Regions from separate parts of the Psychrobacillus sp. FSL W7-1493 genome, predicted to be linked through region 3. Evidence: riboswitches for the same ligand, from Rfam matches in the RefSeq annotation. Region 3 holds a riboswitch; each other region holds the start of a gene.
What was found. A riboswitch is a leader RNA that binds a small molecule or an ion and turns the genes downstream of it on or off. The one in region 3 is predicted to bind S-adenosylmethionine.
Positions count from the first base shown of each region.

Region 1: another riboswitch for S-adenosylmethionine. It lies ahead of MKX96_RS11170 (MetQ/NlpA family ABC transporter substrate-binding protein); the one in region 3 lies ahead of MKX96_RS14730 (methionine ABC transporter ATP-binding protein).
Region 2: another riboswitch for S-adenosylmethionine. It lies ahead of MKX96_RS17240 (5-methyltetrahydropteroyltriglutamate--homocysteine S-methyltransferase); the one in region 3 lies ahead of MKX96_RS14730 (methionine ABC transporter ATP-binding protein).

Region 1 is NZ_JBBOSB010000001.1:2,193,917-2,204,212, forward strand. It holds gene MKX96_RS11130 (MFS transporter) at 1-733, shown strand, start outside; gene MKX96_RS11135 (sugar O-acetyltransferase) at 839-1,399, opposite strand; gene MKX96_RS11140 (hypothetical protein) at 1,592-2,260, opposite strand; gene MKX96_RS11145 (hypothetical protein) at 2,518-2,727, opposite strand; gene MKX96_RS11150 (PaaI family thioesterase) at 2,940-3,416, opposite strand; gene MKX96_RS11155 (carbon-nitrogen family hydrolase) at 3,496-4,275, opposite strand; gene MKX96_RS11160 (pyridoxal phosphate-dependent aminotransferase) at 4,361-5,524, shown strand; gene MKX96_RS11165 (hypothetical protein) at 5,793-6,446, shown strand; SAM riboswitch class I at 6,772-6,885, shown strand; gene MKX96_RS11170 (MetQ/NlpA family ABC transporter substrate-binding protein) at 6,979-7,788, shown strand; gene MKX96_RS11175 (methionine ABC transporter ATP-binding protein) at 8,096-9,115, shown strand; gene MKX96_RS11180 (methionine ABC transporter permease) at 9,112-9,783, shown strand; gene MKX96_RS11185 (alpha-hydroxy-acid oxidizing protein) at 9,844-10,296, shown strand, end outside.
Region 2 is NZ_JBBOSB010000001.1:3,482,287-3,492,582, reverse strand. It holds gene MKX96_RS17290 (manganese catalase family protein) at 28-597, opposite strand; gene MKX96_RS17285 (spore coat protein CotJB) at 611-877, opposite strand; gene MKX96_RS17275 (AEC family transporter) at 1,322-2,227, opposite strand; gene MKX96_RS17270 (MarR family winged helix-turn-helix transcriptional regulator) at 2,441-2,860, shown strand; gene MKX96_RS17265 (DUF3147 family protein) at 2,848-3,195, shown strand; gene MKX96_RS17260 (helix-turn-helix transcriptional regulator) at 3,392-3,592, shown strand; gene MKX96_RS17255 (DUF3169 family protein) at 3,592-4,290, shown strand; gene MKX96_RS17250 (DUF6019 family protein) at 4,305-4,487, shown strand; gene MKX96_RS17245 (hypothetical protein) at 4,626-4,925, opposite strand; gene MKX96_RS17240 (5-methyltetrahydropteroyltriglutamate--homocysteine S-methyltransferase) at 5,026-6,132, opposite strand; SAM riboswitch class I at 6,248-6,350, opposite strand; gene MKX96_RS17235 (ABC transporter ATP-binding protein) at 6,423-8,159, opposite strand; gene MKX96_RS17230 (ABC transporter permease) at 8,401-9,825, shown strand; gene MKX96_RS17225 (ABC transporter permease) at 9,841-10,296, shown strand, end outside.
Region 3 is NZ_JBBOSB010000001.1:2,906,890-2,917,185, forward strand. It holds gene addB (helicase-exonuclease AddAB subunit AddB) at 1-2,265, opposite strand, end outside; gene lepB (signal peptidase I) at 2,345-2,893, opposite strand; gene MKX96_RS14715 (TVP38/TMEM64 family protein) at 2,886-3,527, opposite strand; gene MKX96_RS14720 (AzlC family ABC transporter permease) at 3,662-4,345, shown strand; gene MKX96_RS14725 (AzlD domain-containing protein) at 4,347-4,655, shown strand; SAM riboswitch class I at 4,949-5,057, shown strand; gene MKX96_RS14730 (methionine ABC transporter ATP-binding protein) at 5,206-6,231, shown strand; gene MKX96_RS14735 (methionine ABC transporter permease) at 6,221-6,883, shown strand; gene MKX96_RS14740 (MetQ/NlpA family ABC transporter substrate-binding protein) at 6,895-7,758, shown strand; gene MKX96_RS14745 (M20 family metallopeptidase) at 7,776-8,978, shown strand; gene MKX96_RS14750 (CsbA family protein) at 9,288-9,539, opposite strand; gene MKX96_RS14755 (PDZ domain-containing protein) at 9,548-10,296, opposite strand, start outside.

The DNA.
Region 1 (10,296 bases), 710 kb from region 3:
CCGCATTGCTTTCCTTATCACCGCAGCTTGGTGGATTATATTCGCTATTCCGATGTTTAAAAATGTAAAACAGATTCATTATATCGAGCGAGAAAAAAATCCAATTACACAAAGTTTTAAACGACTTGGAAAAACGGTTAAGGAGATTCGTCAGTACCGGGCATTGTTTCTATTTTTAATAGCATATTTCTTTTACATTGACGGTGTAGGAACCATTATTTCAATGTCTACTGCCTACGGTACGGACCTAGGCTTAAAATCTACTGATTTAATCATTGTTCTATTTGTTACCCAGGTAGTCGCAGCTCCATTTGCAATTCTATATGGTAGGCTGGCGGTTAGATTTTCTGAAAAGAAAATGTTATATGTAGGGATTATCGTCTATACAATTGTATGTACGTATGCATTTTTCTTAGAAACTATCACTGATTTTTGGATTTTAGCTATGCTAGTAGCAACCTCTCAAGGTGGGATCCAAGCATTAAGTAGATCGTATTTCGGCAAGCTAATACCAAAAGAAAATTCTAACGAGTTTTTTGGGTTCTATAATATTTTCGGTAAATTTGCTTCCATAATGGGACCTTTATTAATTGGATTTACTACACAAGTTACAGGGAATTCCTCTTACGGTGTATTTAGCTTAATCATCTTATTTATTATTGGAATAATAGTTTTGACACAAGTACCAGAACCAGAAGAAGCACCAAAGCCTGTACCAGTTGATGCTGTCTAATAGTTTGCAAAAAGTGAAATTGCCACGCGCAATTTCACTTTTCACTTTCTGTATGAAATTTAAAATCTCTATACTTTGATGCTCCCGTTGCTCCTAATAAGCTCATTATATTTCAATTTCTTTAATTACTTTTGCTGGATTACCCCCTACCACCACATTCGCGGGCACATCTTTTACTACGACAGCTCCAGCTGCAATAACAGCATTATCTCCAATATGGACGCCTGGATTGATAACTGCATGTCCCCCTATCCAAACATTATTTCCAATCGTGACAGGTTTTCCATACTCTCTGCCGGAATTACGTTCTCCTGGATGCAGAGGATGTGTGGCTGTATAAATTTGCACACTTGGTCCAAGCATGCAATTATCCCCAACGCGAACTTCACAAACATCCAATATGATACAATCAAAATTCGCAAAAAAGTTGTCACCAACATGCGTATTATAGCCATAATCAAATCTAATCGTTGGCTCCATATAAACTAATTTCCCTGTAGAACCTAATAAGTCCATTAGTAGTTCACGGCGTTTTTCCCCTTCACTTTCAATAGTCTCATTATAAACTCTTACCTTTCTCCTTGCCTCTTCCCTGTCTCTAACTAATTCGGTATCTGCTGGATTATACAATTCACCGGACAGCATTTTTTCTTTTTCAGATTTCATTTTTATCCTCCTCATCTTTATACTTAACTGGCATTATATCTCTTGACCAAAGCCTAACACATTTAAGGTAGTTCCAACTTATTTTTTTTATATTGATCGTTAGACTTCTCTTGCCATTAGTTTAGTTAAATTCAAAAAGACAACCCAGTAATTTATTGGGTCGTCTTAAATTCTTTAAATATTTATTTGAATTTATTTAGATTGGAGCTTATCTTTTATGAGCCTTCTCTTTGTCCAAATAAGCGTAAATAATAAGAACAATTCAAATGCATTCGTGACCGCACCGCTCTCTACATTGATAGGAACCGCACTACCAATTGTCATAATGATTGCACCTATAAAAAAGACGGGCCATTTTGTTTTCTTCCAAAGAATAGCACTAGTCACGATTAATACAAGTGTTACTAGAAGAATCATAATTGGTGGCCCTGAAGCTTCTTCTGTAGAGACATATCTAAGAACCCCATATTCCTCCTCAGCCTTTAATGTAAGCTGAGACGCTTCCAACCATATTTCAATACCTATTAAAATCAATGTATAAATAATAGCTGATATCGTAAGCCATTTTTTCTGAGCCCATGCTATTCCACTTTCCTTCAATGTACCAACCGCAAATAAGACAAGTAATGGAGTTAAAAATGCATGCGTCCAAAATCGTAAGAGATTCAAGGTTTCCAGTAAATCGCCTTCACCGATCCATCTCCCTATACCAATTATTCCATTATCATAGATAAGTGCCAAAATAATAAGATACACAAAGCTTGTCCACTTGAAAACATCTTTTTTCTTTATTCCTATTAATCCCCAAATAAAAAGCCCTATATATGCCGCTGTAAAAAATAAGTATAAAATAGTATCCATTAGTTTCCCCTCCTTTATTACTTCTTTCCCATAAAAGAGGGGTTATAATCTTAAATTTTAATAGTTGTTTTTAACAAACATCCTATGTTCCATTACTAAAAGTTTATCATATGTAAAAGAAAAGCTAGAAAACAGGATCATAAGGCTATTTCAAGGAACTGAAATGCAATAAAAGCTGAAAAATTCAACTCTAGCTCATCATTGTGTTTCTATCTATTAACGATTATATTTTTATTTTATCTTATTTTATCTGAGGCTTAATCAGTGTCGTCATTTTTGAATTGAATATATTTTTGCGTTAATAATCCCGCATGAAATACATTTAATAACATTAAAATGTAGAACACAACCGGTCCAAAGAAAAAACGATTACCATCATTAAATTGTATAAAAGAAAAGGAAGCAATAATAAAGAGAGTGGCAGTTATTGTGGAAAGTATTAATTGACCCTTTGCAGATTTTATCATTTTGTCCCTCCTTAAAGATTACAAATCATTCAACTCTACCTCAATGACCTAGATCGTGTCATTTAAAGTCTCTACATTGATAAACCCTTAATATTTTAACATAAATATCCAGTTACAACATGGGTAACCGACCTTTGCAGAAAGTCACTATTTTCCTTTGCTCAAAATTAAAAACACAGGAAAAAAATATCCTGTGTTAACTGTTATATTTATTATTTTGCAAACGTTGCAGGCATGACAACAGCGATTACTTCCCCTTTAGCACAAAGGACGTCTCCAGCAAACACCTCAGAAGTCACCTTCCACTTTTTTGGATGTATTTCTTCCACCGTACCGATAGCCTTGAGTTCAACTTTTTGTGGTGTTGGTTTCAGAAAATCCACATGCAGTGAACCCGTCACAAATCGTGGAGGTGCCTCACCACTGCCAGGCTCAAATCCATTTTTTCGGTGAAGAGCAAGTGATGCTGAGCCGGTCCCGTGACAATCTACCAAAGCCCCTATTAATCCACCATACACAAAGCCAGGAATTGCAGTATGCTCTTCTCTAGGTTGATAAATTGTTTCTGTTTGATCTCCATTCCAATATGTCTTTAAATGATACCCCTCTTCATTTAAACGACCACATCCATAACACCAAGCAAAATCATCCGGATATTCATCCTGTATAGCAATTTTGTGTTCTGTCATTATTTCTCCCCCTTTAACAAACCATACAAAAAAGCAAACTATCAGTCAACTTAAATTAAGAGTTTTCAAATAAATATTATTATTTATATAATGATTCTCTCCTATCTTGAAAAACCGGAATTCTACCTCTTACTTCTTCTACAAGATTTAAATCAATATCTACTAGACCGGTAGTTTCCTCCTCATTACCTAACCATACTATTTCTCCCCAAGGGGCAATCACCATCGAGTTACCATTAAATTCATTGTTCGAGTCTTTTCCTACTCGATTTACTGCCACTATATAGCATTGATTTTCGATTGCTCTTGCCTGCAGAAGAATTTTCCAATGATCAATCCGGGCTGCTGGCCACTGTGCAGGAACAAATATTACCTTGGCTCCTAGTAAAGAGTGAGCCCGAAACCATTCAGGAAAGCGAAGATCATAGCATATGACACCTGCCATCGTTATATTCTCGATTTCGAATAAGTTTTTCTTGTTTCCTGCTTTTAAATACAAATGTTCATCCATTAGCTTAAATAAGTGGGCCTTATCATACTCTGTTATGATATCTCCAGAATCATTTACAATATACATCGTATTATAAAAATGGGAATCCTTTTTTGTAGAGACAGAGCCACCGATAATGTGAATATGTAATTCCTTCGCTAGCTTGGTTAATAATCTCTTTGTGTCATTCCCCTCTTTATCAGCTATTTCTTCTAATCTAGTCAAATCATATCCCGTGTTCCACATTTCCGGTAAAATGATTAGTTTAGCTTCTTGCTTTGCAGCCTCTCTAATCTTCTTTTCAACGTTTTCAAAATTTTCTTTAGGATTACCAAATGCTATATCTAACTGAACACAAGCAATTTTCATACCGACACCACCTCTAGACATAATACTAAAAAGGTTATAAGATTTGACTAATATATGCAACTATTTAGAAAAAGAGGTATTGCCCATGGAATTTTCTGATCGTTTAAAAAATCTTCCTCCCCAGTTTTTTGCAACATTAGTACAAAAAGTTGCAAAGGCTGTGGCAGAAGGAAGAGATGTAATAAATCTTGGACAAGGTAATCCCGACCAGCCTACACCGGATCATATTGTAAAAGCATTATCAAGTGCTGCTAAAAACCCTCAATCTCACAAATATTCTCCATTCAGAGGAATAAATGAGTTGAAGCAAGCAGCAGTAGATTTTTATGCACGCGAATACAACGTAAATTTGGATCCTAATACAGAAGTCGCTATTTTATTTGGAACTAAAATTGGTTTGGTTGAACTACCTTTAGCTTTGATGAATGATAACGAGTTAATGCTTCTTCCAGACCCTGGTTATCCAGATTACTTATCAGGTATTGGGCTAGCCAATGTACAATTTGAAACAATGCCACTATTAGAGGAAAATGGTTTTCTTCCAGATTACGAGCAGCTTTCTACAGAACAAAAAGAAGCTGCGAAACTGATGTATTTGAATTATCCTAATAACCCAACTGGAGCTTCTGCCACTTCAGAATTTTTTCAAGAAACGGTAGATTTAGCGAAGGAAAATGGTATAGCCGTTGTACATGACTTTGCGTATGGAGGTATTGGGTTTGATGGAAAGAAACCAGTTAGCTTTTTAGAAGCAAAAGGCGCAAAGGAAATCGGTATTGAAATGTATACACTCTCTAAAACCTACAATATGGCTGGATGGCGTGTAGGTTTTGCAGTCGGTAATTCTAAAATCATTGAAGCTATCAATATTATACAAGACCATCTCTTTGTCAGTCTCTTTCCTGCGGTTCAGTCTGCAGCAGCCGAAGCATTAAATGGCTCTCAAGAATGTGTAGACGAATTAGTAGCACTTTATGAAAAAAGAAGAAACATTTTCATAGAGGCATGTAGAAAAATTGGTTGGAACGTAAAAGCTCCAGAAGGCTCTTTCTTCGCTTGGCTTCCAGTTCCAAATGGCTATACTAGCGAGGAATTTGCAGACCTTCTTTTAGAAAAAGCTGATGTTGCAGTCGCTGCTGGAAACGGCTTCGGTAAGCATGGAGAAGGTTATGTACGGGTGGGGTTATTAGTTGATGAGGATCGACTCGTCGAAGCTGTAGAAAGAATAGAAAAGCTACAGCTTTTTTAACAAGTAAATCAGTTTCTGTTTTTAAAATAACCAGTATTTTATTTTGAAAGTTTACTTAAAACTTCTTGCAAAAGTTATTTAAAATGAAAATGGCTATGTTAAAGGCAAAGGTAGACTTATGTAAAATGGTATTAAAAAGTTTGTGAAAGAATGTATTTAAACTAACGCTCGAGGCTAGTTTAATGAACTCAAAGCCTATATATTAATTTATTTCAAAATATGAATGTAATTTATGTTACAATTGGTTAATTATTGTAGGAGGTAAAAAATGAAAAAAAATATTTTTATAGCGATTGTATTTACTTTAGTAGCGATATTTTCCTTCACTATCACATCAGAAGCTTCATCAACACAAGTTATGTGGGGGAAAACGGAATTAAAAAAAGGTCAGATTGGTAAAGTAACACTTTACGCAGATGTGGCAACATATAAGGCGGATGGCTCTAGAGGAAAAGTGTTACCAGCAGGTGGAGAGTATCGTGTCTATACATTCCGTACAGATATATACGGAGGAGAATACGGTCTAGGGGACGGATTGTTTGTCAATATGTACAGTGCTTTAAAGTATGAAACGCCTTCTAAAGCAAAACTTGCATTATTAGTAGATTCTTCTACAAAAGTTATGTGGGGAAAAACGGAACTTAAAGCAGGTCAAATCGGAAAGGTTACAATCCTTAAGGAAACTACTTTATTTAAAGTAATTAATAGTGTTGATGGTGGCGAACCTGGTCTTGAACCTATCCGACAATTAATGCCTAACGAAGAATTCCGAGTGTATTCAGCTAAACAACCACTTGATGGATATGTTCCCATGTATGGTCTAGGTGGTGGGTATTATATTGTACAAAACAATACCATGTTAAATGGAGTTACTGTAAAGTATGAAACTCCATCTAGAGCAAAACTTGCATTACTGAATTAAAATAGTCACCGAAGGGGCTTTAGTAAAAAAATGCACATAAAAAGTGAGCTTGGAGATACATTTCCAGCTCACTTTTTATATGAATTTTAAATCACCCCTTACCTTTAACATAACCATGAAAATAAAGCGTAAAGCTAAATGTAAACCTTTTAAATGCTCCCATCTTAGTATTTCCACATAAATCACTTTTGTATAATTATTTATATAATATTCTATTTGAATTTTTCTAAACAATTATAAAAATATAAAAATATCTATTGACTTCAATAGAGCAGTGTAGTAAATTCTTTCTATAGTAAAAACGAAAAACTTAATAGATTATTATCTCTTATCAAGAGTAGCTGAGGGACTGGCCCGTTGAAGCTCGGCAACCATCTATACTAAAAAAGTATAGAAAGGTGCTAAATCCTGCAAAACATTTTGTTTTGGAAGATAAGAGAGGACAATACATATTTGTGTGCCTCTCTTTCTTTTGAAAGAGAGGCTTTTATATTTATTCGTTTTTATTAATACATATTCAGGAGGAATTACAATGAAAAAATTTAGCTTAGTGTTATCAGGAGTTTTATTAACAGGGTTGCTCTCGGCTTGTGGTGATGATGCTACATCAGGACCATTAGATGAAAATAAATTAGTTGTTGGCGTTACGTCAGGTCCACATGAACAAGTTACTGAGGTTGTTGCTGAAATTGCAGCACGTGATGGACTAGAAATTGAGATTAAGGCTTTTTCAGATTTCATACTTCCAAACACTGCCCTTGATGAAGGAAGCTTGGACGCAAACAGTTATCAAACTCTACCTTTTCTTGACTCATTTAACGAAAATAATGATACAGAGCTAGTACCAGTCGCTGAGACTATTTTACTTCCAATGGGCGTTTATTCTGAAAAGTATACATCCTTCGATGAACTGCCAGATGGAGCTACCTTTGGACTACCGAATGATCCAACACAAGGTGCACGAGCTTTAGACATATTAGAAGTAAATGGTTTTATCAAAGTGAAAGAAGGTAAAAAAGGAAATGCTTCTATTCATGACATTGAAGAAAACCCTAAAAACCTTGAATTCGTTGAATTAGAGGCAGCGCAAATAGTAAAACAGCTTAGTGAGGTCGATGCTGCAGCAATCAATTCCAATTATGCTTTAGAAGCTGGTATTAACCCTGGAGAAGAATCAATTTTGTTAGAGTCAGCTGATTCCCCATACGTTAACCATATTGTTGTTCGTAAGGAAAACGAAAATGATCCTGCCATCCAAAAATTCATTAAAGCATACCATTCCGACGAAGTTAGAGAATTTATTGAAGAAGAATTCCAAGGCTCCGCACTAGCAGGTTGGTAAATTAGAAAAGCGTAGGCGCCTATCTCTAATCGACAGGCAAATGGGAAAATGCGAGGAGGCAGGTCCACAGCCACCGGAGTATTTTCCCATTTGACCCCGAGGGGCAAGGCGCCGAAGCTAGACATCAAGAAAAGCACAGGCGCCTATCCCTGCCCCGACAGGCAAATGGGAAAATGCGAGGAGGCAGATCCACAGCCACCGGAGTATTTTCCCATTTGACCCCGAGGGGCAAGGCGCCGAAGCTAGACATCAAGAAAAACGTAGGCGTATAGCTCTGCCGGCGTTTCTTTAGAAAGGAAGATCATTCATGATAGTTTTAGAAAATATTACCAAAGAATTCAACAGTAAAAGTAGTACGGTAAAGGCTGTAAATAATGTAAGCATACACGTAAAAAAAGGTGAAATTCATGGGGTTATAGGCTATAGCGGTGCAGGGAAAAGCACGCTCATTCGCTGTGTTAATCTCTTAGAGAAACCAACATCCGGAAAAGTATACATAAACGGCAATAACATTACCCCCCTCCCCCCAGCGAAGCTACGTATGGTACGAAATAAAATAGGAATGATCTTTCAAGGATTTAACCTTCTAAAAACAGCAACTGTTTATGATAATATTGCCATTCCATTAAAGCTACTCGGCTATGATAAAACAGAAGTAAAAAGTAGAGTAGAAAAGTACTTAGAAATAGTTGGTTTATCTGATAAGTATAAAAGCTATCCAAACCAGCTTTCAGGAGGGCAAAAACAACGCGTCGCAATAGCTAGAGCCCTTGCACAGGAACCCGAAGTACTATTAAGCGATGAAGCAACAAGTGCATTGGATCCTGAAACTACTGATTCCATTTTGGATTTGCTATTAAAAATAAATAAAGAGCTGGGTATCACTATTCTACTAATCACTCATGAGATGAATGTCATTCAAAAAATATGTGATCATGTGTATGTAATGGAAAAAGGAGAAGTTGTAGAAGCAAACACTGCGATTAACCTTTTTACAAAGCCAAAGCATCCAACTACAAAGAAGTTTTTAAGCACAATCAGTCAACGAAATCTATCCCCGTCTCTAATTTCTCAGCTCCATGTAACAGGTGCTGTTACACGTTTAACTTTCGTTGGAGAGAGCACTGGTAAGCCCTTATTAGCAGAGGTTAGCCAAAGATTTGAAGTCCAGCCTAATATATTAACCGCCAATATCATCGAGTTGAAAAATGGGATTGTGGGTAATATTGTCATCCATTTAGTCGGAGACCCGGACCAAGTTCAGTCTGCAATCCAATTTCTAAACGAACGCGGTGTTGAAACAGAAAACTTGGAGGTGCACTCATGAGTGGAATTGAACAATTTACCAATCAATGGCTCCCATTAATCGGAAAAGCCACCATAGAAACTTTCCAAATGGTAGGGATTTCTTTATTAATCTCCATCCTAATCGGTATTCCCTTAGGTATACTAATTGTTTTAACGAGACCTGGGCAAGCATTACAAAATGCAATCGTATACCAGTTAAGTAACCTTCTCATAAATGTTATTCGTTCTATACCATTTATCATTCTATTATTTTTTATCCTACCATTTACGAAATTCCTTGTAGGTACGACCATCGGTGTGAAAGGTGTTATCGTTCCGCTAGTTATTTATACTGCGCCCTACATCGCCCGTCTGATGGAGTCCGCCCTTTTGGAAGTTCAAAATGGAGTAATTGAAGCTTATACAGCCATGGGGATTAAAACACGGTTCATTATATGGCATGTGCTGCTGCGAGAGGCACGACCATCTATCATATTAGGATTAACAATTGCAACGGTTGGATTAATAGGAGCAACTGCTATGGCTGGCATGGTCGGTGCTGGTGGTTTAGGAGATTTAGCTTATCGTTATGGACATTTACGTTATGAAACGGACGTTATGTATGTCATAGTTGTGATCTTAATTATTTTAGTTCAAGGCATTCAGTCTCTCGGCAACCGATTAGCTGCAAGATTAAAAAAGGACTAATTATTAAATCCATTCGTATAAAGAAAGTTTTAAACTAGTACTCCATGAGAGGTGAATACGTTGAGTAACGCTAAAAACAATGACCTACTATTAGGCAATATAGATAATAATGAACAGTATCCAATTGACTTTAACGAATTAGAGAAGGCTGCAAAAGAAACATTAGAGGCTGGTCCCTTTGGTTATATTCGATCATCTGCTGGTGGAGAAGAAACCTATCGAAAAAATATAAATAGTTTTTCGAAGTACTCAATCGTTCCACGATTTTTAAATGATGTATCTACCCTAAATACCGAAGTAACAATACTTGGTAAAACCTATCCTCACCCCCTCTTCATCGCTCCAGTTGGAGTAAATAAAATTGCACATGAAGATGGAGAAATTGCTGTGGCAAAGGCTGCAGCTAATTATGAGTTTCCTTACATACAAAGTACTGTGTCAAGTTTTTCTATTGAAGAGATTGCTGCCGCAACTCCCGGAAGCTCAAAATGGTTCCAGCTCTACTGGTCATCT
Region 2 (10,296 bases), 580 kb from region 3:
ATTGGACTAGTCACCAAGCATTTCTATTTAGAATATTTTTTTCTGGTCTCTATCTTCTATAAGTAGCTCTACCGATTCCCTAAATCTTAAGGAGTGAATATTTTCCCTTTCTCTAAGGAAACGAAGAGCATCACTTACACCTGGATCATCACAAATGTCGATTAGCCATTGATAGGTGGCACGAGCTTTTTCTTCGGCGGCAATATCCTCATATAAATCTGCAATTGGATCACCCTTAGATTGAATGTATGCAGCGGTAAAAGGAACACCACCAGCATTTTCATAGAATAAAGAGTGTCCATGATTAACAAAATGAGGTCCAAGGCCAGCTTTTTCTAATTGCTCAGGAGTAGCATCCTTTGTTAGTTTGTAAATCATCGTAGCAAGCATTTCTAGGTGAGAAAACTCTTCTGTTGAAATGTCCGTAAGAATTCCAATTACTTTATCCGGAACCGTATATCGTTGGTTCATATAGCGCAGTGCAGCTGCGAGCTCTCCGTCCGCTCCTCCGTACTGTTCCATAAGATATCTAGCAAGCATTGGGTTACACGTCGTTACTTCTACAGGATAAAGCAGTTTTTTCTCATAAACCCACATTCATTTTCTCCTTTCATATTTGCCATGGCCATGGGGTAGAGTTCCATCGCCAGCCAACCTCTAATGCTTGCTTGGAGGGAGTAGACATTAAAGAAAGAGGTCCATACTGACCTTCATATTTCTTCCTGACTGCGGCGGCATTTTTTATAGCCTCCCGCCATTGCTCTAGAGCATCCAAATCGTCCGGGTGAGTATCGGTATAGAGAGTGAGCTCTACGACAACAAAATCCATTTGTTGGACCTGCTTTAATAGATTCCATTGATGATCGCTAGATGTCACGAAATTCCCTCCTCCCTATAAAATCCATCGACAAACTGAGGCCACAAGGAACCTTGCTTTAGCGCTTCTGCTGGAGTATTTTGCGGTAGACCAGGCTGTTGAAAGTTAGTAAAGAGCTGTGGAGGAAGCACAAACTTTCTTACTAGAATAGGGGGGCAAGGGTCCCGTGGAGAAACATATGGCTTAAAGCTGCCCCGAAACTGCCAATTTTCCATCTTGTAATCACTCCTTCAAACCAACCTATGTAAAAAAAATTGAAATAAGACTAGAAGGACAACCCAAAAAACAATTTTTAATAACGACTGCAGGTCTCGGGAGGCAAGGGATATAAAAAATGTTACAGGTGCCTGGCACCTGTAACATTCTCGATTCTTTAGATTATTTACAAAAAAAGACCACCTAAGAAAGGTATTCGGTAAACGCGCTTTAGAAAAGCTTTAGAATTTAAATTCCGAGAAAAAACAGAACGAATGGAATGGTAAGGATACTGAGAATAGTAGTTATAAAGGTTGTAAAGGATACTAAATCTGGTTCAGTTCCAAATTGTAAAGAAAGCATCGTTGTGTTTGCAGCTGTTGGCATGGCAGCTTGAATGATAAAGACCGTTTTAAGTAAGTCATTTACCGGTAGAAAAAACATAATGGCTGCTGCCAGTAAAGGTGAAACAAACATTCGAATAACCGTTGCTGTCGTAACAAATCGATATGCAACCTTTTTCCTTGAAATCACTGCCAATTGCATACCGAGCACAAGCATGACGGTCGGTATAGAAGCATCTGCAGCTAGTCCCACTCCTTCCATTACTGACTGAGGAACAGTCACATTTAGCACTTGAAGGAGAACTCCCAGTAAGGAAGCATAAACTAGAGGCATTCTTAAAACCTTATGTACAGCTTGCTGCCAGGTAGCTTTTTCCTCTCCACCTAACGAGGCAAAAAAGATTCCAATGGTGTTCATGATCAAACCGTGGAAAACCATTATCACAACAGCATAATCAAATCCAACAGCCCCTAAAGCAAAGAGAACAACTGGTGCCCCGTAGTTCCCGCTATTAGGAAAAACACTCCCTAAAATTAATGCTGCTAACTGAGGGCGGGTCGTCTGCATAAAAAGGGAAGAAAGCCACACGACTCCCAATAAGCAAAAGGTCAAAAGAAGACATGCCCCCAAAATATATACATAATCAATAGACAACTCATGCGTGTAAAACGTACGAAATGCTAAGAAAGGAGACATAAGATAAAGCGCAGCTGATGAAATAGATTTAATATCAAACCCTATCAATCTCTGCCCAATAAAACCAATAAAAAAGATAATAAAAACCGGCAAAATAATCAGCAATAAATCCATCCAAACCCACCCCTTAACCATTTCTTCAAATATTACAGGTGCCAGGCACTTGTAACAAAAACAAACCAAAAACAAACCAAACCAAAAAACTAGTCCGGTATCCGTAATATATATATAACTATATCATTTGTGGAATCTTTTTTCTGAAATAGTTTTAAGGGTATGTTAAAATTATATCGTATTATACGATATAAAAAACGGGGGGGATAAAAAATGAGTATACAATCAAATCAACTAAATCAGTATTGGACTGACATTTATTTTTATTTACATTATCCACATGTGGATAAAATTACTCATCAAGCAGTACGAATACTTCAACTTCTGGATAAACATTCGGATGCTGGAATTAATGAGGTAGCAAAGGTTTTGCAGATTTCACATAATACTGCGTCAGAACATATTAAAAGACTAATTGAGAAAAATTATATAATTAAAGAGAAAAGTGGAGAGGACCAGAGAAGAGTTATACTTCGCTTAACGGAAGTAGGGGCAGATGTTTTATATCGAAACACAAGTTTGGATGATCAAAAGTTATCGAAGATTATGAATCAACTCTCGCAGGAAGAAAAAATAATAATTGAAAAAGCATTTCAAACCTTAAGTGAGGTAGCTAAAAAATGTACATTTTAATGAAGGTTATTATATCCGCTATTATTATAGCTATGGTAACGGAGATTTCCAGGAGATTTCCCACCTATGGAGGTATTATTGCAGCATTGCCTTTAGTGAGCTTACTAAGTATTGTTTGGCTGTATGTTCAAGGAGAGCAATCCTCTACGCTTAGCAAGTTCGCTTTAGGAGTGCTATGGGGATTCCCAGCAACCGCTGTAATGCTACTGATCGTATATCTGGCATTACAAAATTCTTTGCATCTTTTTGTTTCCATCTTGTTAGGGATTGCTGGATGGTTATTCTTCTTATACATACAAGAAACCGTGGTAACTTATATTAAGCACATCGTCTAATGAGGGGCTGGTGTTGTTGCTACAGCACAGGTGGCAAACGAGGAAGCGCTTGTTTTAAATAAACTAAAAGAAATTGCAAAAGAATTGTAGACGAAAACACATTTGAATCGCATGACATTTTTTATAGTCATTTTGACAATTATAGTTGTCAAAATGACTATAATTGTATATATTGGAAAAGAGGAGGCGGGTAATGGTGAAAAGTCGTTTAAAGGAGTTAAGAGCAAGAGATGGACTCAATCAGACAGAACTAGCCAAGTTAGCTAAAATTTCTAGGCAAACTATTAGCTTAATAGAACGAGAAGAATATATGCCTTCTATATTAATAGCGGTTCGTATAGCTAGAATTTTTAATGACCCTGTAGAAAATGTCTTTTTAATAGGGGAGGAAGAATAATGAAAAAGGTGTTCACAACAATTGTTAGTTTACTGCTTGGAGGGGTAGCTGGTTTTACGATTACTTTTGCTATCATGATGGGTAAAGATGAGGTTCGAGAAGCATGGGACGATCCTGTAAATCTGATTTTATATATTGTTTTGGCTATGATCCTAACTCTTTTAGTAATCAGTCTTGTGTTTATAGGGAAGATAAAAACAGTGAATTCCCAAACATTTGAAGGGGAACAAGAGGATTTAATGGAAGAGTACAAATACAAAAAGGTCGCTGATTTGGGCATAGCTGCTAATATTTCTCAAGTCTTGTCTATATTAGCGGTTGCAGTTTCTATTCTAATGACAAACAATACAATTTTACAAATTGGTTTTATATTTTTGTTCTTAGCTAGCTGGATAACCCCAATGTTTAGTGCAAATTTTATAAAGACAAGTTATCCAGAAAGAAACCTTCCGAGCATCCATTCAAAGGATTATGAGCAACGGCTGATGGACTCTATGGATGATGGGGAGAAGTACGTGACTTTACAAGGACTTTATAAATCGCATCAATTATTCAACCTGTTTATGCTCACTGGTATTATTTTAGCTGTTGCATTTTCTTACTTTAGCGAGCAATCTCAAATTTTTTCTATAGCAGTAATGTGCTTAGTCTTACTGGTAGTGAACACAAGCTATTTAGTAGTTGTACGCAATAAATAAGGGGGATTTTAAAAATGACTACGGGACAATTGCTTTTATGGATAATAGGTTTATCTATACTTTTATACTTTATTATCAAGTGGGGAGTAAAAAATGGGATTAATGAGTCTATGTTAGTCTCAGAGGAAGCTAGAAGGAAATATCGACAAGAGCAAGAAGACAAGGTGCAAAGGTCCATAGACGATTTAAAGAACTAAGATTTCGTATTTCGGTAAGCCACCACTACAGAAATCCAATCAGCTATGATGGCTTATCTGTAATACTTGCTCGCTGTTTGTTTAGTATAATAAAAACTGATACCTGTCTTTAAAATAAGACAAGTATCAGCAACTTAGTTATCCTGCATGGGACCATGTAGTAGGGGTTCCTGCTTTTGGGCAGTTTGGAAAAGTGGAGCCAGCCTCCAGAAAAGCTTCATCTCCATCTTCATCCACATAGCGACCAGATGTAAATACTTCCTGCCCTGAGCTATGGGTATGACTTTCAGAGCGTTTCCAATAAGTAACTACTTCTGTATCGGGGCAAGAAGGGAATTTCGAACCCTTTTCTAAGGTTCTAGTTGTACCAGACTCACACGTATAATTACCGGTTTCTTCTACGACATCATCTGTTGTATATTCATAAACTTTACTCATCATACATTCCTCCTATATAGAACTGATATCTTATTTAAATAGATACCCTAACAGGCAAATGTAAAAACATTTCTACTTACTTTATCCACATGTGGGTAAGTCAGTTCCAAACATCCTTTGCTATTTGGACTACATGGCGAATTTTTGCCCATTGTTCCTCTTCAGTTAATATGTTTCCTTCCTCTGTAGAAGAAAATCCACATTGAGGACTCAAGCAAAGCTGTTCTTTTGGTACATATTTAGTAGCTTCTTCGATGCGAGCTTTAACTAATTCTTCTTCCTCTAGGTCCCCATGCTTAGAGGTGATCAGCCCTAGGACAATATTTAAATCCTTTCTATTAACATGTCGTAAAGGCTCAAAACCACCAGAGCGCTCATCGTCAAATTCTAAAAATAAACCATCCACATTTAATCCACCGAATATAGTTTCTGAAACTAACTCATAGCTTCCGCTTGTGATATAAGTGGATCGGAAATTTCCCCGACAAATATGCATGGTCACTAGCATATCAGCTGGTCTTTTAGAAATAGACTCATTAATAGCCATTGCAGAAAGGGATAAGGCTTGCTCAAGCGATAACCCCCTGTCCTTTAAGGAAACGAGGCCTTCCTCGGAAAAGGAGGTAGCCCATGAAGTATCATCAATTTGAAGATAACGACAGCCCTCATCGTAAATTGCTTGAATAAAGCCTTGATAAGCTGTGATTAAGTCAGAAAATAATTCCTCATCATTGTTGTAAACCCCTTCCTCAAAGGCTGCTCGATAATAAAGCATGTTCGGACTAGGGATAGTAAATTTTACAACAGCATCCCCAGCTGCTTCTTTTAAAAACTTGAAATGCTCAATCATGTAGTGGGTACTAAAGCCAATTTTTCCTGTCACCTTAATACCATGAGCTTTTGTTTGCACCCCTTTAAAGGAGAGTCCTTGATCGGTTTCATAAAATTCCACGCCATCAAGTCCGCTTAAAAAATCGAAATGCCACCATTTTCGACGAAACTCTCCGTCTGTAACTGAAAGTAGTCCAGCTTCCTTCTGTTTTTCTACGAGTTTAATAATTTCTTCATTTTCAATTTGAGTGAGTTGTTCTAAGGATATCTCTTTTTGTTCAAATTGAGCCCTTGCTTGCTTTAAACGTTCCGGTCTCAGGAAGCTTCCCACATGATCTGCTTTGAAAGGTGCTTTTACAAGTAATTGATTTGTCATATTAAATTCCTACCTTCTATTTATATTATGTTGCTAGTAATCCTGACTATAAAATCAAATAAAAAGAGGGCTCGCTTCATAAGAAGAGAGCCCTCAATATATATTGAAGTCATTCTTCTTATCTTCAAGACTTAATGTCTATTGGATTTAGCACCACACCTAAAAGGCTGGTTGCTGAGACATCATAGGGCCAATCCCTCCGTCTCTCTTGATAAGAAATAAAATATTAAATTGTCTAAATATAATAAAAATAAGTTTAACATGGGTTTTAAACTATTTCAAGGGTTACCTTACTTAGGGATAGCTACCCAGTGACCGTTAGAAACCTCTACAAGCTCAGAATTCTTTAATTGATACTTGTCAGTAACATTAGACTCTTCCATGAGCACACGCTTTTTCTTGGCCTCTACTTTTGGGTCAGGGATTGGGATGGCTGCTAAGAGAGACTTAGTGTACGGGTGCTGTGGATTAGTATAAAGCTCCTCACTTTCTGCTAGCTCTACAATTTTTCCAGAATACATGACAGCAACACGATCACTTATATGTTTTACCATGGACAGGTCATGTGCGATAAATAAGTATGTCAGGCCTAGTCTGTGCTGTAAATCCTCCAGGAGCTCTACAATCTGTGCTTGTATAGAAACATCTAAAGCCGATAGAGGTTCGTCACAGACGATAAAATCTGGCTCAACCGCAAGTGCACGAGCGATACCTATACGTTGTCGCTGTCCTCCAGAAAACTCATGTGGATAACGTAATGCATGCGAGGGGTCTAAGCCTACCAATACTAGTAATTCCTCTACTCGTTTCTTTCTTTCCTCTGCATTTTTGCTTAGACGATGAATATCTAACGCCTGCCCAATAATGTCTAGTACCTTTAATCGAGGATTTAAGGAAGAATAAGGGTCCTGGAAGATGATCTGCATATGCCGACGCATCGTTTTGAGCTCATTTTTACTTAAACGATTAATGGCCATCCCTTGATATAGCACATCTCCATCTGTAGGCTCGTGTAATCGAAGAATCGCTCGACCGGTTGTAGATTTACCTGAGCCCGATTCTCCTACAAGACCAAGAGTTTCTCCGGGCTTTATAAAGAAGCTAATATCGTCGACCGCTTTTAAGACATTCCCGCGACTTACTTGAAAATGCTGTTTTAAAGATTTAACTTCTAGCAGCGGCTTTCCATTTTCTAATCCAATAGAACGAAGAGGAGGTTTCTTCGGCTTTTTCTTCTCGTCTAAACGAGGCAAGGCATTTAATAGTTTTTTCGTATAGTCATGCTTTGGGTTAGCAAAAATTTCTTCAGTAGTTCCTGTTTCAACGATTTCTCCATTTTTCATCACTGCTACCCGGTCACACATTCCAGCGACAACTCCAAGGTCATGAGTGATTAAAATAATAGAGGTCCCAAAGCGCTTCTGCATATCCTTCATTAAATTTAATATTTGAGCTTGAATGGTCACGTCTAACGCAGTAGTTGGCTCATCTGCTATAAGTAGCGTGGGCTTACACGCTAAAGCAATGGCAATCATAACTCTTTGACGCATACCGCCAGAAAACTCATGCGGATATTGGTTATAACGTTCTTCACTATTTTTAATTCCTACAAGCTTGAGTAGCTCAATTGCTTGTGCCTTTCCCTCTTTTTTCGAGAGCTTTTGGTGCTTAATAAGGCTTTCTGCTATTTGAACGCCGATACGAATGGTTGGATTTAAAGAGGTCATCGGATCCTGAAAAATCATACTGATATCTTTTCCTCTAATACCTTCCATTTCCTTCTCTGTTTTTGTGTGAAGTTGGTCCCCTAAAAACTCAATGGAACCATTTTTCATGAAAGAAGGGGGAGAAGGTAAAAGGCGCATAATGGAACGGGCCGTGACGCTTTTTCCACTTCCAGATTCTCCGACTATGCCCAATGTTTCTCCTTTTTTGACTTCAAAACTAACCCCTCGAACAGCCTCAAATTCATTATCATTTGTTAAAAAGGAAATTTGTAAATCCTCTACTTTTAAAATAGTTTCCATGAAAACCACCTATCTGAATGAAATCTTCGTATTGTTTATAATTCATGCTCTGTTGTTAGAGAGCGTATATTTAAAGTAATATGAGCGGTTTCTACAAAAAAGAAGACTAAACACGCACATTAGTGGCGCATTTAACCCTACTCTAAATAGACTAAATAATTTGCGTTGACTTAATGGTAGTTCGAATCTATACTATACTATACCACTCGGATTTATACAATATAGAGAGGGGGTATTTAGTATGGGAAGAAAATTTTCTTCCAACGCATTTAGTTTTACCTACGGAAGACTACAACATCATTCCTTCTATAGTATTTTGTTATTTTTACTTGGTTTGCCGGTTCATATAATTACTTTTATACTCTTTTATTTAAAAAAACAGAAGGATCCTCATTCTTCCTTAAAAAGCGATTTAAAGTCTGCATTTGAGGCAAGGGGAGTACGAGAGGAACTGTACAAAGAGTATAAGGAACAATATGAACGAAAGCATACCTTTTTTAATGAAAAAATTAATAAAGAAAAAATGACGGCGGAAGTAAATAAACTAGTAGAAGATCGAATAGAAAAGCTTGTATCTACTGAAATGGAAGAAATACATCAGTTAAAAGGCACGAAGCCTCTTACTTATACATCCTATTTTCAAAGTATGTTAGAAAATACAACATTTCTCATTATTTCATTTATACCAGGCTTATTGATGTACCTTTTGTTAGGTATATATAGTAATGCGTTCAGTAAATTTATTTTTGAGAGACTTATTATGAGTATCTTTGTGATAACGGGTGTTTCCATTCTAGTATTTACTATTTTATACCTGTCACCATTTGATCCAGCTGCCAATCTTTTAGGGGAAAGTGCAACGAAGGATCAGATTGCTGCATTCAACCAAATGCACGGGTTAGACTTACCTTATTTACATCAGTTATGGAACTCTGTAAAAGGCATCGTAACATTTGATTTAGGAGCATCCTTTACAGGAAATGAAGATGTCGCAACAAGTATTGCAAACAAGTTTCCAGTTACGCTAATGATTGCTATCTTATCTTTAGTGATGGCCGTAGTAATTGCGATACCAGTAGGAATTATATCTGCAACAAGACAAAACTCTTTCTTAGATTATTCATTTATGTTCATTGCTTTGATCGGCTTGTCCATCCCCAACTTTTGGCAGGGACTTATCTTTATCTTGAACTTTTCTATTAAGCTACAATGGCTTCCAGCAACCTATAGTCCTCAAAACTATTTGTCCATTATTATGCCTGTAGTTGTGCTCGGAACAGGCCTTACTGCTTCGGTAGCGAGAATGACACGTTCATCCGTTTTAGAAATTATAAATGAGGATTATATAATTACCGCAAAAGCGAAAGGCTTAAACCAACGCCAAGTACTTTGGAAGCATGCAATAGGAAATGCAATGATTCCAATCATTACGGTTATTGGTCTACTGTTTGGCGGAATGCTAGGTGGAGCAGCTGTTACAGAGAAAGTATTCAATATTAGTGGTATTGGGAGTTATATTGTCGATAAACAGTTTATCCCCGATATCCCAGCCATTATGGGTGGAGTTATTTATATTGCAATAACCATTTCCTTAGTGAACGTGCTCATCGACATTTTATATGCATTTTTTGATCCACGTATAAAATCTAAGATGAAGCAACTGTAAGAAGTAGGTGTAAAAGTGGTATCTAAAAAACAACATGCACTAAAGCTGTCACGAGAATATACTCAGGCAAACTTTGCTGGAGTATTATCTCTTCTACTGACAATAGTTTTATTGTTTAATAGCTTTAATTTTGACATGGGTACGTTAAAGCCAATTGCTAGTAGTATTTTAGCTATATATGCATTTTTTACAGCGTTTCAGTATTTTATAATCTGGAGAATGAAACGAGAGCTTTTGAGTTTAGGGCATTTAAAAAATGCTACTAGAAGGCTTGGCTATGTCCAAGTAACCGCTCTATTAACTGGTAATATCTTCATAGCATCATTCGGTTTTAATTTGATCAAGGAGAAGAAAACACCAGAATACACATTCAGCATTTGGATGATTTTCACCCAGCTTTTTATTCTAGTTATTTCTGCATTGAATCTCTTTAAACCATATGTGTCGGACACTTTTTTACCCGCAATGGGT
Region 3 (10,296 bases):
CGTTGACCAATAAGGATCCTCCATATAATACTGATACACAGCCTGCCATTCATCTGACAACTCTCCAGACTGTAAAGCCTGTCGTAACTGCATCGACAGGTAAGCAAGAGTCGTTCTCGGGTGGCTGATTAACGTCATACTAAAGCTAGGGTCCTTTATATCAGAAGGGTCGATTACCGCTATTTCTAGTGGTACCCCTCCTACAAGCTGTTGGAGTTTACTAATATACATGGAAGGCAACTGAGCCTTCCCTTCACTATCGGCAATAGCATAGGAAACATACAAATAGTGAGAAGGCGTAGCAAAGGCTTTATACGTCAAGTAATTTTCATCGAGCAATCTCATTCGAGAAGTCGGTGCTAGCTCGAAGCCTACTTGTGCGAACCACTCACGCTCCGTATCCGACAGCAAGCCCTCGTGATCGATTCTTTTTGGAAACACACCATCGTTCACTCCAACTACAAAAACCGCTTTTATATTTGTCAGACGCGCAGTATCCACGTTTCCAACAATCACCTGATCAATCGATGGAGGAATGCGAGAAAACTCTAACTGGTCATAGCCCTCGTCAAGGATTTTCATAGTCTCTTCGAGAGACATTTCCTTCTCTCCGAACATTAGAACAAATTGGTCTAGCACATCGACCCATTCATTCCATGCTTGGTCATGCTCTGTAGCCAGCAACAGCTGTCCGCTTTCCTCCTCCACTTCTTTAAGATTTTGCAGTTTTTCGTACACCTGTAATGATTCCATAAAGGTATAGAGCGCAATAGCTATATCTTTTCCTGTATTACATTCCTCCAGGGCATCTGCCAGATTCTTTATCGGCTGGATAAGAATATCTCTCGCAGCATGAATATCAGCCTGAATACTAAGCTCTTCATCCGTTTGTACCTTTGAATAGAATTCTAGGCCTCTATACTTTTTGTACACCCATCTTCGACTATCAAACCATCTATCCCCGTATATACCAAAGGACAGTACGAAATTCTCTAAACGATCTGCTCGCTCTCTCCACATCGTTTTAGGTGCATCGATCGGGAAGAAAAGATCCGTTTTAATCGCTCGGAACATCGGCTCATATTTCCAATCAGATTGAATAATTTCTAAAACTGTTCTGCTGAGCTCGATCAGAGGATGGTGAAGCATAGATTTCTTTTTACTTATGAAAAATGGGATTTCATATTGGGGAAAGGTTGTCTCTATTAGCCCTTCATAACTTTCAGTATCCCGGTGTAATATTGCCATTTCGTTATAGCGGACATTTTTAAAATGAGCTAAATCTCTAATTTGTCTAGCAACCGCATGAATCTCGGCGCGTCTATTCATTGCCTCCGTTAGCCTTAGTGCTCCGTTAGACATAATTTGAGAAGCTGGTATTTGATCGAAATTAGCTTCAATATGAGCAAGCTCTTCTGCTACGAACCGTCTTTGATCTTTAAAATGCATCGTTTCCTCTACCTGAACGTGTTCAGTCTGAGCCATTTCAATTAATCTAGCAGCTGTATTAGCAGGCTGGAAGAAAAGAGATTGCTCATCATAGGCATCTGAAAGACTCTCCATCGGCAGTGCAATAGATAGTCTCTTCACCTTTTTCATCAATGCTTGAATAATTTCTAGCTCTCGAGCAGTAAAGGAGGTGAACCCATCAATATAAATTTCTGAGGTTTCCAATAGATAGGAGTCCTTAATATTATTTGCGAGTATTGTTAAATACCCTTCTCCGTCTACATAGCTTGTCCCTAGCCTTTGTTCGATTAAATCAAGCATCATCATAATATCCGAGGATTTATCTAATAATGTTTGAGGGGCATCGACAGCCTTTAAGCTGCTAAAGGCATTGCTCATCGAAGAGGAGTCCACACAATAACGACTAAATTCCTTCAATAGCACTTCTATTTGGTCAGTGAACCCCCGTTTAGTAGATGCACGCTTAAACAAAGTAAATTCGTCCTTGTTGTCCTCTAATAAGCTACGAATAAGCATACGATAGCCAAAGCCACTAATTTCTTCTTTAGCTATACCACCTGTTTCTTGAAGAACACGCCAAGCAAGCCGTTTAAATGTACTCACTTGGGCGCGAATAATTCCAGTTACCCCTGAATCAGCGGCCATGTCATATTCACTGGAAAATGACATTTGGTCAGGTACTATATAAAAAATCGGATCTCCGAATGGAGCCGCATCTACTGATTGAACAATTTCTTGTTGTATAAACTTTGTCTTACCGGATCCAGACCGACCACTAATAATTCGTAATGACAAGCTAAACAAGCTCCTTTCCATAAAAAAAACGAATAATCTCCTACTCTCTATTGTACAAAACATAGTCAAGTGAGGGAAATTATTCGGACGTAAAATTGAAGGTGGCATCTGCCAATGGAAGGTATTTGAATTTAACCTCTCCAATAACTTCATCTTTATCTATAAAATGAAAATACCGACTGTCTAGACTGGCAATTCGATTATCTCCAAGTACAAAAAGCTTGCCTTTCGGTACCGTATTACTGCCAGTTAATTCAAGTAAATTAAAGTCTTCGGTAAAATGTTCATCTGGATTTTTATAAGCAAGATTACTTTCTAGAAATGGCTCCTTTATCTGTTTTTCGTTCACAAATAGCTCATCATTTTCATACCGGATTGTGTCTCCCGGCAACCCAATGACACGCTTTACAAAGTCTTCCTCTCCATTGTTAAAAATGATGACGTCCATACGGTTGATTGGAGAGATTTTACTAATTAATACCCTATCCTTATCCGCAAGGGTTGGCATCATCGACTTACCACTAACTTCATAATTTGTTACAAGAAACATTCTAACTACGACTACAATAGCTATAGCGATAGTTATGGCAATGACCCATTCCATTGTCTCCTGCTTAAATTTACTCAAATGTCTCTCCTCTTTTTCTCTTTCTTTTTATATTGACCCCACTTATGTCTTCTTCTACTCTCTTTTCAATTCTTTTTTCCACACGCTTTCCAATAAACCATAAGATAGCAATAATTAGGATAACAATTGCAGTTCGAACCGGTTGTGTAACAAGCGCTTTAAGATCTGAGCCGATAAAGCTAACGACAAAAATCATAATGAGCTTTCCTGAGGCTACAGTCCATAAATACGTATGTTTTTTTATATTCGATAACCCTGCTACGATATTAACCAGAGCAGATGGAGTAAAAGGGAAACAGATCAATAGGAATAGTGGTCCAAAACCATTCCTCTCTACCCATAATATTAATTTTTGTATTCTTTCATGCCTAGTTATAAAACCTAAAACTCTGGCCCGTCCATATTTACGAATAACTAAAAATACAGTATAAGCTCCAACAAAGGAACCAACCCATGATAATAAAAATCCAAACAATAAACCATAAGCAGCTACATTAGCAACGATAAAAACCACTAATGGTAAAAATGGCAGAAAGGCTTCCAGAAAGGGCAGAAAAATGCCGATAATCGGGCCAAGTGTCCGATATTCTTTTGTTAAATCAGTAAGTGTCTCAAACGATAACCAATCTGGCATGTCTCTCTCCTCCGCCTATGTATATTTATACTTTCCCCTTTTATTGTATACATAAAACTATATTCTTATAGTATAATTTTTTCATTATGTAAAAAGGATGTGAATATTTTGTGAATAGATCTTTCGCTAGCGGGATGCGGGATGGACTAAGTATCGCTATTGGTTATTTTCCCGTAGCTCTCACCTTTGGCCTATTAGCAAAAACCTCAGGATTGTCTCTTCTGGAGGCAACCGCCATGAGCATATTTGTCTACGCTGGAGCAGCCCAATATATGTCCTTAACGCTTATTACAAAAGGGGTAGACCCTATATTAATTGTATTAAATACTTTTGTAGTAAATATCCGTCACTTTCTTATGACGGCATCACTCAATGAAAAGATGCAAAGCGAGAAACGATGGATAAAAGGAATTTATGCATTTGGGATAACGGACGAAGCCTTTTCGGTTCTTGCTACTAAAAAAGGCGAGAAAATTTCCACCCCGTTTGCATTTGGTGTCGTGATTATTGCCTATAGTAGCTGGGTTGTCTTCACTGCAATTGGTCATGCGATTGGTGCAAACCTCCCTGCTTTTTTAAAAGCAGCGATGGCTATAGCTTTATATGCCATGTTCATAGGATTACTAGTCCCGTCTATGAAGGATAACCGAAAAGTAGTCATGCTAGCCCTCATTTCTGCTGTGATTAATGCTTTTTTTTACTGGACTAGCTTACTTTCTACTGGATGGGCTATATTAGTCGCAACACTTGCTTCTTCTATTCTAGTTGAAATCATCTATGCAAGAAAACAAAAAAGCTTGCCAAAAGGAGTGTTATAAATTGGGTAGTTGGTATTGGTGGATGCTTTTTGGTATGGCAGTTGTTACTTACATTCCTCGAGCATTTCCTTTAACATTTTTAGAAGGCAAGGAACTGCCACCTGTTATTTCAGGTATATTACGTAATATCCCTTTTGCTGTTTTAGGGGCATTAATATTTCCAGCAGTTTTATACATACAAGAAGGCGATATTTTATTTGGTTTTATAGGTGCAATCATTGCTTTTACTCTCGCCTTTTTATTTCAAAATGTGATGGTAGTAGTCCTTGGAACAGTTGGTTTTTTAGCAGTTTATAGCCTCTTTATATAAAGGGGTTAATTTCTTCAAAAAATTCATTTTATTAAACATGCATTTTACGAATTATGATAGAGTGGCAGCGACGTCTGATAGCTTATCGTTCACCGACGAATGCCTCCTCGTAGAGTACAAAACTTTATATTTTTAATAATTCTCTCTTAATTGTCCGTGACTTTAATAAATTTGTAATTTAAATATTGCATATTATAGTTCAAATTACCCTAATTTTGAAAACCTCTTGACTGTTATGTTTTTATTGTTTAAAGTTTAAAACAATTCTTACAACAATTAAATAGCACATCACTTTCTTATCTAGAGAAACCGAGGGATCAGGCCCTATGACGTTTCGGCAACAGGTTCAAATCTTTGAATACTGTGCCAACTCCTGCAAGCGCAATGCTTGAAAGATGAGAAAAGTTGGCTTTTTCGTAAATTCTGGAGAGCTTTCTTTTTCTTATCATTTTTAGATAAGAACAAGGAAGCTCTCTTTTTCTCGTGATAGAAAGGTAGATGACTATCTTTTGTCTGTAACGAACCAATGATGTATGAGGAGGTAATTTGAATGATCGAGTTTAAAAATGTTTCCAAGACCTTTCGTCTTGGCAAGCGGGAGGTGCATGCAGTAAAAGATGTTTCTCTAAAAATAAAAGAAGGTGAGATATTTGGCATCATAGGATTTAGTGGTGCGGGAAAGAGTACGCTGCTCCGACTAGTTAATATGCTGGAACGTCCTTCTGCAGGCTCTGTATTTATTCAGAATATCGATGTTAAATCATTGACTTCCAAACAGTTACGAGCAAGACGAAGAAATATTGGAATGATTTTTCAAAACTTTAACTTGTTCCACTCTCGAACAGTTGGCGGAAATATAGCTTACCCTCTAAAGCTAGCGGGCTTGAGTAAAAATGAAATTACAAAAAGGGTGAATGAACTTCTTAGCTTTGTCGGGCTTTCTGATAAAGAGAAAGATTATCCAAGCCAGTTGTCTGGTGGACAAAAACAGCGCGTTGGCATTGCTCGAGCTCTTGCAACATCACCTGATATTCTCATTTGCGATGAAGCAACTTCTGCATTGGATCCCGAAACTACTGCAGAAATTCTTCGCTTACTTAAAAAGGTGAATAAGGAATTTGGAATTACCATTTTGTTAATCACACATGAAATGCACGTCATTCAGTCCATTTGCGATCGAGTAGCTGTAATGGAAAATGGAGAGGTTATTGAATCAGGAGACGTATTCGATGTATTTACTGATCCACAGCATCTTACCTCTCAGCGCTTTATACGATCTGTACAACAGGATCTACCTTCTCCACAAATTTTAGAGGATTGGCGTTCTCGAGGAGGCAACGGCTTTTATCGAGTAATCTTCAAGGGCGACGTAACAAATAAAGCCATTTTATCTCAAATAACTCAGAAGCATCGCATTCATTTCAATATTGTTTATGGTTCTATACGAGAGTTACAGGAAAGGCTTTTTGGAGATTTAATCGTGTCTTTTGAAGGCGACACGGTGGCAATACAAAGTGCCATTAATGAGCTAGAGACAATCGTTGACATTCAGGAGGTGGCAAAGCATGAAAGTTGATTGGAGTACTTTCTGGCCAAGGATTGTAGAAGCTACTGGGGAAACCATTATTATGGTTATTGCCACTTTAGTATTTGGTTCTATTTTAGGAATAACGATTGGTCTTCTATTATTCGTAACACGAGAAAGAAACATTTTAGAAAACAAAATTGTTTTTCAAGTGTTGAACATATTAATCAATATTATTCGACCAATCCCCTTTATCATCTTTTTAGTGGCCATCTCTCAGCTCACTAGATTTGTAATGGGAACAACTATTGGAACTGCAGCCGCCATTTTCCCAATGACCATTGTCGCCAGCTTTTCTATAGCTCGAGTTGTGGAAAATAACTTAGTTAGCATTGATCCCGGGGTGATAGAAGCAGCGCAAGCGATGGGTGCAAGTCCATTACGAATTATATTTACCGTTTTAATACCTGAAGCTCTAGGACCTCTTATTCTCGGCTTAACCTTTATAACTGTTAGCTTAATAGACTTTTCTGCTGTGGCAGGAACAGTCGGTGGAGGCGGACTAGGCCATATAGCAATGACCTATGGATATCAGCGTTTCGATGGAAGTGTCATGCTCGTAACCGTCGTTATACTCATCGTATTAGTTCAGCTTGCCCAGTGGTTAGGTAATGCATTATCAAAAAAATTCATCAGACGATAAGGAGAATAGATATGAAAAAAATTAGTTTATTAGTAATTGCTCTTTTGGCAGCAATAGTCTTAGCAGCTTGTAACGACTCTTCAGCTGCTTCAGACAAAGATACAGTTAAAGTGAAAATTGGTGTGAATGGCTCAGATGGTGCCCAGTGGCCAATATTAAAGGAGAAAGCAGCAAATGAAGGTATTGAAATCGAGTTAATAGAGTTTGCAGACTACACTTTACCCAATAATGCCTTAGCACAGGGAGATATCGATTTAAATGCCTTCCAACATATTTCCTTCCTATCCCAATACGTAAAGGAAAGTGGAAATGACCTTGTTCCAATTGGTTCAACCATGTTTGCTCCTCTTGGCGTTTATTCGGAAAAAATTAAAGACATTAGTGAAATCAAAAAAGGCGATAAAATTGCTATTCCAGATGACCCATCTAACCAGGCTCGTGCACTTCGTTTGTTAGAGTCTGCTGATTTAATCACCCTTTCAGATAGCTTCGGGCTTTTTGGAGATCCAAGCGGCATTGTCGAAAACCCATTGAACTTAGATATTATTCCGATGGTTGCCCAACAAACACCACGAGTGTTGCCGGACGTTACTGCTTCTATCATCAATAACGGCGTTGCTGGTCAGGCTGGCTTCTCACCTGGTGAGGACCCTATATATAAAGAAGAAGGAAAGGATGAATCCATCTATCCTTATGTCAACACAATAGTAGCCCGTGGAGAAGATAAAAATAACGAAACATACACACGTATTGTCGAATTATATCAAGAAGAAGATATCCAAAAAGTTATCACCGAGGATACAAAAGGCGGATCCGCTTTAGTTATTTTAACGCAAGAACAACTAGATAAAACATTTGAAGATCTAATCAAATAAAAATAGGAGGAATACAGATGAGTATTGTAAAAGAACCAAAGGAATTATTGTTAAAGTCAATTGAGGAAAACAAAGAATTATACGTGCAGGTCAGTCAGGAAATCCATAATAATCCTGAAATCGGCAACCAGGAGTTCTTCGCTAGTGCAAAACATGTAAAGCTACTACGTGACGCCGGCTTCGAGGTAACTACTTCCGTTGCAGGCCATGAAACATCCTTCTACGCTATAAAAAAGGGAGCAAAAGAAGGGCCAACCGTAGCTTACCTTGCAGAGTATGATGCCCTTCCAGGACTAGGTCACGCATGCGGGCATAATATTATCGGAACAACGAGCGTTGCAGCTGGAATTGCCTTAGCAGAGGCCCTCCCTCTTACAGGAGGAAACGTAGTCGTTCTTGGGACTCCCGCTGAGGAAGGTGGACCAAATGGAAGTGCAAAAGGAAGTTTTGTAAAACACGGTTTCCTTAAGGATGTTGATGTTGCACTAATGATTCACCCTTCTGGTAAGACTTCTTTAACTGGTGAAACACTGGCTGTGGATCCATTAGATTTTCATTTTCATGGGAAAGCAGCACATGCATCTGGATCTCCAGAGAAAGGAATAAACGCTTTAGACGCTGTCATTCTTTTATTCAATGGCATTAATGCCCTTCGTCAGCAGCTTCCAAGCAATGTACGTATCCACGGAATCATCACCCACGGTGGAGATGCTCCAAACATTATTCCTGACTACGCTTCTGCTCGCTTCTATATCCGAGCAGAAAGCTGGAAGAAAACAGAGGAAGTAGCAGAAAAAGTCCATGCTATTGCAAATGGCGCAGCACTTGCAACAGGAGCCTCCGTACGAATTGAGCGATTCCAAAACGAGGTTCAGGACTTTGTATTAAATTCTAAATTAGATGAAATTCTTCATGAAGAGCTTGAGGCAGTAGGAGAGTTTGTCCATACAGAAAAACGAAAAGGCAAAGGATCAACAGACGCTGGCAACATCAGCTATGCTGTCCCTACTGCCCATCCACATATTAAAATTGGTCCAGATGATTTAGTAGGTCACACCATCGAGTTCCGTGAAGCTGCCAAATCCCAGCTTGGCGACGAAGCACTAATTAAGGGAGCTAAGGCTCTAGCCAATACCGGCTATCGCATCCTAACTGATGCTGAACTGCTTCACAACGTACGAAAGGAATATGAAGAAGCGCTAGCTAAGAAGCAAGATTGAGATGAATACCTGATTCGCTGAATGATAGCCTATGGTTAAATGGTGAAGTTTTGGCATTTGGGTAGAAGTGTTGCAGTAGCCGCTGAAAGTATTGTACATGGGCAAAGTGTTGCGGGAATGACTTCAAGTGTTGCGCATTTTACCCGAAGTGTTGCGCTAAATGGGAAAGTGTTGCACTTACGGCTTGAAGTGTTGCACCAATCCAAGTATCTCACTTTACCAATTGACTTCCTCTTGCCCCCCCCTGTTTGAGGAAGTCTACTAAACTATTAATTTCCATCAGTCGATAGGTAAAAAAAAATCCGCCCTTTATGGGGCGGATTTTTTGTCGCGCGCTTTCATATAGCTAGCATACCAAAATCCAAATGTCAGAGATGCAGCATCTAATATATAAATCCACCAACGATGAGTATAGCCTGCATACACAGATGCTGCGAAGAGAGCGACTGTTAGTAGCAAGGCCACATATCGATTAAAGGTAATTCGAGTAAATAGCACAACTAACAAAGCAGGTGCAACAATCGCAAGTATCACTTGTGTTGGTATAGATAAAGTTTCCATTGTTTCTCCTACCTTACTAAGATTAATCCTAGTCTGTAATGGTCATGTCTAAACAAAACATGCTGTCTCAATCGAAGCTCTCCATTATGATCCAATACTTCTAATCTACAATGGGCTGCATTGATTTGAACAGCTTCATAAAGCTCTTGCTCATCTGTTACTTTTTGTCCGTTTACTTTAACTATACATTCTCCAATTTTTAAGCCCATCTTTTCTGCTGGAGAGTCGGAAAGCACACCAGCAATCATTACCCCATTTGATTGCGGAGACACAGCAAAGGAGCCATTACGCTCTCTTCTATACTCAACAAAGGATATTACTAGTCTTCCTATTACTCCCAACGCCAAAGCTATTAGACTGATAAGTGGTTCTATATAGCCTACCGCTGCTACAACTGTCACGATTATTCCTAATTGCCACACCTTTTTTCCGTACATAGGGAAAAAATTCTCTGCCAGCGAATGTCTGCTTTTTTGTTGAAAGCCTATTACAAAAGGGAACAATATTAAAGAAAATGTAGACTCTCCTAAAGTAAACTGTGGCCAAAACGGTAGATATGTATGTATAACATCTCCAGGTATGACTAATAGAATCGGTAACAACCAAAGTCGTTTAGTAACATATTCCATTGCCTCGCTGCCTCTTGCCGTTTTAACCAATCTAGGCGAAGCATTTGTCGCTCCATGCTTTTGGATAATATAACCCTCTGCTATCAGCAATAAACCTGCTAAAATAGCAATTGGAACAATGACTTGTC